2 regions of the Streptomyces sp. Je 1-332 genome follow, and region 1 is predicted to be linked to the other one. Evidence: riboswitches for the same ligand, from Rfam matches in the RefSeq annotation. Region 1 holds a riboswitch; the other holds the start of a gene.
What was found. Region 1 has a riboswitch for cobalamin ahead of metE (5-methyltetrahydropteroyltriglutamate--homocysteine S-methyltransferase). Riboswitches for the same ligand answer to the same signal wherever they lie in the genome.
Positions count from the first base shown of each region.

Region 2: another riboswitch for cobalamin. It lies ahead of ABXJ52_RS10350 (ABC transporter substrate-binding protein); the one in region 1 lies ahead of metE (5-methyltetrahydropteroyltriglutamate--homocysteine S-methyltransferase).

Region 1 is NZ_CP160402.1:7,453,482-7,456,878, reverse strand. Features, by position in the region: gene aceB (malate synthase A) at 1-689, shown strand, start outside; gene ABXJ52_RS33475 (3-hydroxybutyryl-CoA dehydrogenase) at 686-1,555, shown strand; cobalamin riboswitch at 1,728-1,946, shown strand; gene metE (5-methyltetrahydropteroyltriglutamate--homocysteine S-methyltransferase) at 2,109-3,397, shown strand, end outside.
Region 2 is NZ_CP160402.1:2,223,464-2,226,860, reverse strand. Features, by position in the region: gene ABXJ52_RS10360 (helix-turn-helix transcriptional regulator) at 1-743, shown strand, start outside; gene ABXJ52_RS10355 (VOC family protein) at 749-1,246, shown strand; cobalamin riboswitch at 1,279-1,465, shown strand; gene ABXJ52_RS10350 (ABC transporter substrate-binding protein) at 1,531-2,583, shown strand; gene ABXJ52_RS10345 (iron chelate uptake ABC transporter family permease subunit) at 2,580-3,397, shown strand, end outside.

The DNA.
Region 1 (3,397 bases):
CCATGACGGCCCCCTTCATGCGCGCCTACACCGACCTCCTCGTACGCACCTGCCACCAGCGGGGCGCCCACGCGATCGGCGGTATGGCCGCCCACGTGCCCGGCAAGGACCCCGACGCCCATCAGGCGGCCGTGGCCAGGGTCCGGCTCGACAAGGAACGCGAGGCCGAGGACGGCTTCGACGGCTCCTGGGTCGCCCATCCCGCCCTTGTCCCCGTCTGCCGCGAGGTGTTCGACGGGGTGCTCGGCTCCCGCCCGCACCAGATCGACCGCACCCGCGACGACGTCGAGGTGACGGCGGCCCGGCTGCTGTCCGTGCGCCGCGTCAGCGCACCGCCCACGGCGGAGGGCGTACGCACCAATATCGCGGTGGCCCTGCGCTACTTCGCCGCCTGGCTGCACGGGCAGGGAGCCGTCGCGCTGTACGGCCTGATGGAGGACGCGGCCACGGCCGAGATCGCCCGGGTGCAGATCTGGCAGTGGCTGCGCCACCGGGTCGTGGACCGCGGGACGGTTCTCGGCCTGGTGGAGGACGAGCTCGCCGCCCTGGGCGCGGAGTACCCGTGGGCCCCACTCGACGAAGTCCGTGCTCTCTTCGTACGGACCGCCCTGGCAAGGGAATTGCCCGCCTTCTTCACCACGGACGCCTACAGCCGTCACCTCGTGCGCCACCCGGAGGGGCAGTCATGAGCACATCCATCCGCCGGGTCGGTGTGGTGGGCGGGGGCCGGATGGGGGCCGGAATCGCCGAGGTGTGTGCCCGTGCCGGACTGGACACCGTGGTCTGCGAGGCCGACCCCCTCGCCGCTCGGGCCGCCGGCGAACGGGTCGCCATCTCGCTCGAACGCGCGGCCCAGCGCGACAAGTTGAGCCGTGCCGGCGCCGAGGACGCACTGGCCCGGATGGTCTTCACCGGCAGCCTCGACGACCTGGCCGACCGCCAGCTCGTCGTCGAGGCGGTCGTCGAGGACACGGCGGCGAAGACGGAGATCTTCGCAGCCCTGGACAAGGTCGTCGAGGACCCCGGGGCGATCCTCGCCACCAACACCTCCTCCATCCCGGTCATGCGTCTGGGCATGGCGACCCGGCGCGCCGACCGCGTTCTCGGGCTGCACTTCTTCAACCCCGCACCCGTCCTTCCCCTGGTCGAGGTCGTCTCCTCGCTGCACACGGCCGCCGAAACCGTCGCCGCCGTCGAGGAGTTCGCCACGAACACGCTGGGCAAGACGGTAGTGCGGTCCAAGGACAGGGCGGGCTTCGTCGTCAACGCGCTGCTCGTGCCCTACCTTCTCTCCGCGATCCGCATGACGGAGTCCGGCTTCGCGACGGCCGCCGATGTGGACGCGGGCATGGAGCTCGGCTGCGCACACCCGATGGGTCCGCTGAGACTCGCGGACCTGATCGGCCTCGACACGGTCGCCTCCATCGCGGCGTCTCTCTACGAAGAGTTCAAGGAACCCCTGTACGCGCCGCCGCCGCTGCTCCTGCGCATGGTCGAAGCGGGGCTGCTCGGCCGCAAGAGCGGGCGCGGGTTCCACCTCTACGACCGGGGCTGAGGGGCCCGGGTCCGCCGCCGGGCCGAGGGGCCCGCGGCTGCTGTGTGGGGCGCGGAACAGAGTGGTGATCTGTTCCGCGCCCTTCGCGTGCGCTCCCCCGCCCCTCGGGTCCGTGTCTCACCTCACGGTCCGCGATGTGATCAGTGGCGCCCAAGAACCTCGGCGACCCTCTAGCCTGATCCGTGCAGCTGGTTCGCCCTGCCCGCCAGGCAGACGCGTCGCAAGAGGGAACCCGGTGGGAATCCGGGACTGCCCCGCAGCGGTGAGTGGGAACGACCGCCGTCATACGCACTGGATCCGAGCGCGGATCCGGGAAGCGACGGCCAGTAGGAATCTGCCTCGGCAGGTGTGCCCGCGAGTCCGAAGACCTGCCCGTTGCCCGCATGTGATCCCTCATGTGCGGCATCCCGGTGACCTCGTGGGCGGGTCGGCGTACAGATCAGGTGGAGCACCGCGCCGGTGGCGCGCGTACGGTCCGCCCGGTTTCGTCATCCCTTCGCGTCCGTGTCCCGGCCCCGGGATTCTCAGGAGTCATCTCGCGAAGGAGATTTCCGTGACAGCGAAGTCCGCAGCCGCGGCAGCACGGGCCACCGTGTACGGCTACCCCCGCCAGGGCCCCGACCGTGAACTGAAGAAGGCCGTCGAGGGCTATTGGAAGGGCCGCGTCACCGCCGACGCCCTCCGGGGGACCGCGGCGCAGCTGCGCAGGTCCACCTGGCGGCGCCTGGCCGACGCCGGCATCCACGAAGTACCGACCGGCGACTTCTCGTACTACGACCATGTCCTGGACACCAGCGTCATGGTCGGCGCGGTCCCGCGGCGCCACCGCGAGGCCGTCGACACCGACCCCCTCGACGGCTACTTCGCGATGGCCCGCGGCACCCAGGACGTGGCGCCCCTTGAGATGACCAAGTGGTTCGACACCAACTACCACTACCTCGTGCCGGAGCTGGGCCCCGACACCGTCTTCACCGCCGACTCCGCCAAGCAGGTCGCCGAGCTCAGGGAGGCCGTCGCGCTCGGCCTCGCCGCCCGTCCCGTCCTCGTCGGCCCGGTGACCTATCTGCTGCTCGCCAAGCCCGCGCCCGGCGTGGCCGCCGACTTCGAGCCGCTGACGCTTCTCGACCGCCTGCTGCCCGTGTACGCCGAGGTGCTCGCCGACCTGCGTGCGGCCGGCGCCGAGTGGGTGCAGCTCGACGAGCCCGCCCTGGTCCAGGACCGCACCCCGGCGGAGCTCAACGCCGCCGCCCGTGCCTACCGTGACCTCGGCGCCCTCACCGACCGCCCGAAGCTCCTCGTCGCCTCTTACTTCGGCAGGCTCGGCGAGGCACTGCCCGTGCTCGCCAAGGCTCCGGTCGACGGCCTGGCCCTGGACTTCACGGAGAAGGCCGCCGACCAGCTCGCGGACCTCGCCGCCGTCGGCGGGCTGCCCGGCAAGCGCCTGGTCGCCGGCGTCGTCAACGGCCGCAACATCTGGATCAACGACCTGGAGAAGTCCCTCTCCACGCTGGGCACGCTCCTGGGCCTCGCCGACCGCGTGGACGTCTCCGCGTCCTGCTCCCTGCTGCACGTCCCGCTGGACTCCACCGCCGAGCGTGACATCGACCCGCAGATCGCGCGCTGGCTCGCGTTCGCCCATCAGAAGACCGCCGAGATCGCCACGCTGGCCCGCGGCCTGGCCCAGGGCACGGGCACCATCGCGGCCGAACTGGCGGCCAACCGCGCCGACCTGGCGTCCCGTTCGGGCTCGGCCCTCACCCACGATCCGGCCGTACGTGCACGCGTCGCCTCCGTCACGACCGCCGACGCCCGCCGCGCGCACGCCTATCCGGAGCGTGCGGC
Region 2 (3,397 bases), 5.2 Mb from region 1:
ACCTGACGCTGATCTTCTCGCTGGACGGCCCCGTCGTCACCGGCGCCACCCCCGAGCAGGCCGGCACCCGCGACGCCCTCCGAACGGACATCGTCGTCGGCGGCCTGCACCAGTCCCCGGCGTACGTCGTACGTCCCGAGCACGAGGCGGGCATCCAGCTCGCCGTGCACCCGCTCGCCGCCCGCGCCCTGCTCGGCGTACCTGCCGCGGAACTGGCCGGCGAGCTGGTGACGCCGGGCGCGGAGGTGATGGGGCGCCGCGCCACCGACGTACGGGAGCTGCTGTGCGAGCAGGGCAGCTGGGACGAGCGGTTCGCCTCCCTGTCCGGCTACTTGAGGCAGCGCGCGGCCACCGACGCGTCCGGCGGCTCCGTACGCCCCGAGGTCGCGGAGGCGTGGGCCTGTCTCGCCCGGCATCGCGGCGTCGGCACCCTGCGCGGCCTCTCCCGGCATGTCGCGCTCAGCGAACGCCGCCTCACCACGCTCTTCCGCGCCGAGACGGGCCTGAGCCCCAAGCAGGCGGGCCGCCTGATGCGCTTCCAGCGCGCACGCGACGCCGTCGTACGCCCGGTCGCGACGGGCGGCGCCCCCGACCTGGCCCGTGTCGCAGCGGACTGCGGTTACTACGACCACTCCCACCTGGTACGGGACTTCCAGCAGTACACCGGGGTGAGCCCCAGCGGCTGGCTGGCCGAGGAGTGCCGGAATATCCAAGCCGGGAGCCATGGTGGAGGCGAAGAGTAGGACCCATGGACACCACAGAGAAGCAGAACCAGCAGCCACAGTCCGCAACTGCTCCCGCAACTCCCGCAACTGCTCCCGCAACTGCTCCCGCGTCCGCCGGGCGCGCTCCCAGCGTCTGGCCGACCCTCCAGGCGCACGACGCTCCCGCGCTGATCGACTTCCTGGTCGGCACGGTCGGCTTCCTGCGCACCGCCGTATACGAGGACGGCGACCGCGTGGCCCACGCCGAGCTCGACTGGCCCGAGGGCGGCGCGATCATGCTCGGCTCGTACGACGAGAAGTCCCAGGAGTGGTGCCTGAAGCCCGGCACCTTCGGCGCGTACGTCGTCACCGACCACGTCGACGACCTCTACCAGCGGCTCACCGCGGCGGGGGTCGAGATCATCCGTGAGATCGAGGACCAGCCGTACGGCAGCAGGGAGTTCGCGATCGCCGACCCCGAGGGCAACAAGTGGTCCTTCGGCACCTACCGCGGCTCGCCGAGGCCCGGGACGGCGGCCTGACCTGGCGGGACGGCAGCCGTCCTGACCTCGCGTGATAGCTTGCGAGCGCCAGTCAACCCACACCAGGGCCAGGGAATCCGGTGCGAATCCGGAACTGACGCGCAGCGGTGAGGGGGAACGGGCGGGGCCACGGCCACTGGGCGTCCACGGACGCCTGGGAAGGCGCCCCGTCCGGCCGATCCCCGAGTCCGAAGACCTGCTGGCACCTTCGCCCGCACACCGGGCGGCGGAGGTGACGAAGCAGGCCAGGCTCCGCGTATGAGCCGTGAGACTCAAGGGATCTCGTGTCCTCAACAGCCCGTCGTGTACGTACGTCTGTTCTCCTCGCCGCGGCCCTGGCCGTCACCCTGACCTCCTGCGGAGGCGGCTCCACGGCCACCTCCACCACGGACGACAAGGCCGCCGGCTATCCGTTGACTCTCACCTCCTGCGGCAAGAAGGCGGAGATCAAGGCGCCGCCGCGGCGGGCGGTCTCCCTCGACCAGGGGTCCACGGAGATCCTGCTCTCGCTCGGCCTCGCGGACCGCATGGTGGGCACCGGCACCTGGACCGACCCGGTTCTGAAGGGCCTGGAGCAGGACAACGCGAAGGTCGAGCGGCTCGCCGACAGCTACCCCTCCTTCGAGAAGGTCCTCGCCCAGGAACCGGACTTCGTCACCGCCTCCTTCCAGGCGACGGTCAGCAAGGGCGGCGTCGCCGACCGCGCCAAGTTCGCCGAACTCGGCGTACCCGCCTACGTCTCGCCCTCGGACTGCGCAGGCAAGGACAACAGCGGCGACGGCGACGGCCGCCGCGTCAAGACGCTGACCATGGACACGGTGTACGGCGAAGTCCGGGACCTGGCAAGGGCGTTCGGGGTCGAGAAGCGAGGGGAACGGCTGGTCGCGGACCTCAAGGGCCGGGTGGCGAAGGCGAGTGGGGCGATCAAGAAGGCCGAGGCGTCCGACACGACGCTCCTCTACTGGTTCGCCAACTCCGACTCGCCCTATATCGCGGGCTGTTGCGGCGCACCAGGCGTCATCACCCGGGAACTCGGCGTGCGGAACGTCTTCGACGACACCCACGAGGAGTGGCCTCAGATCAACTGGGAGACGGTGGCGGACCGCGACCCGGACGTCCTGGTCATCGGCGACCTCACCCGCAAGTCGCAGACGGCCGAGAGCGCGAAGAAGAAGATCGAGTTCCTGGAGTCCAACCCGGTCACCAAGAACCTGACCGCCGTGAAGAAGAAGCGGTACGTGCTGCTGAGCGGCCAGGCCATGAACCCGACGATCCGCACGGTGGACGGAGTGGAGCAAGTCGCGGACGCCTTGCGTGAGTTCGGGCTCGCCAAGTGAGGAAAGCCGCCCCGGGCGGCATACGTTGCGCCCTGCTCTGGACGGCGGGCCTCGCCGCCCTCGCCCTCTCCGTCGCGGTGGCCGTCACCATCGGCCCCGCCGACATCTCCGTACCGGACGTGTGGTCGGCGGTCGCGGCTCACCTCGGCTGGGGAGAGGCGCGGCTCACGCCCATCAGGGACGGCATCGTGTGGAACCTGCGCATGCCGCGCACGCTCCTCGCCGCGGTCTGCGGCGCGGGCCTCGCGGTCTGCGGAACGGTCCTTCAGTCCCTCCTGCGCAACCCGCTCGCCGACCCCTTCGTGCTGGGCGTCTCCTCGGGGGCGTCCACGGGCGCGGTCGCGATCGTCGTCCTGGGGGTCGGCGGGGGAGTGGTGTCGGTATCGGCGGGCGCCTTCGCCGGGGCCGTCGTCTCGTTCGCGCTGGTCCTGCTGCTGAGCCACAGCCTGGGCGCAAGCGCGGACAGAGTGGTGCTCTCGGGCGTGGCGGCGATGCAGCTCTTCTCCGCCCTCACCTCCTTCGTGATCCTGACGTCGGGCGACGCGGAGACGACGCGAAGTGTCCTGTTCTGGCTGCTCGGTTCGCTGAGCGGAGTGGGCTGGACGGACGTCTCGCTGTGCGCGGCGGTGCTCTTCGTGGCCCTCGCCGTCTGCCTGACGCAGGCCCGCACCCTGGACGCGTTCGCCTTCGGCCAGGACGCGGCGGCAACGCTGGGCGTCCACGTGGCGCGGGTCCGGCTGCTCCTCCTGTCCACCACGGCCCTGCTGACGGCGGTCCTGGTCAGCAGCGCGGGAGCCATCGGCTTCGTGGGCCT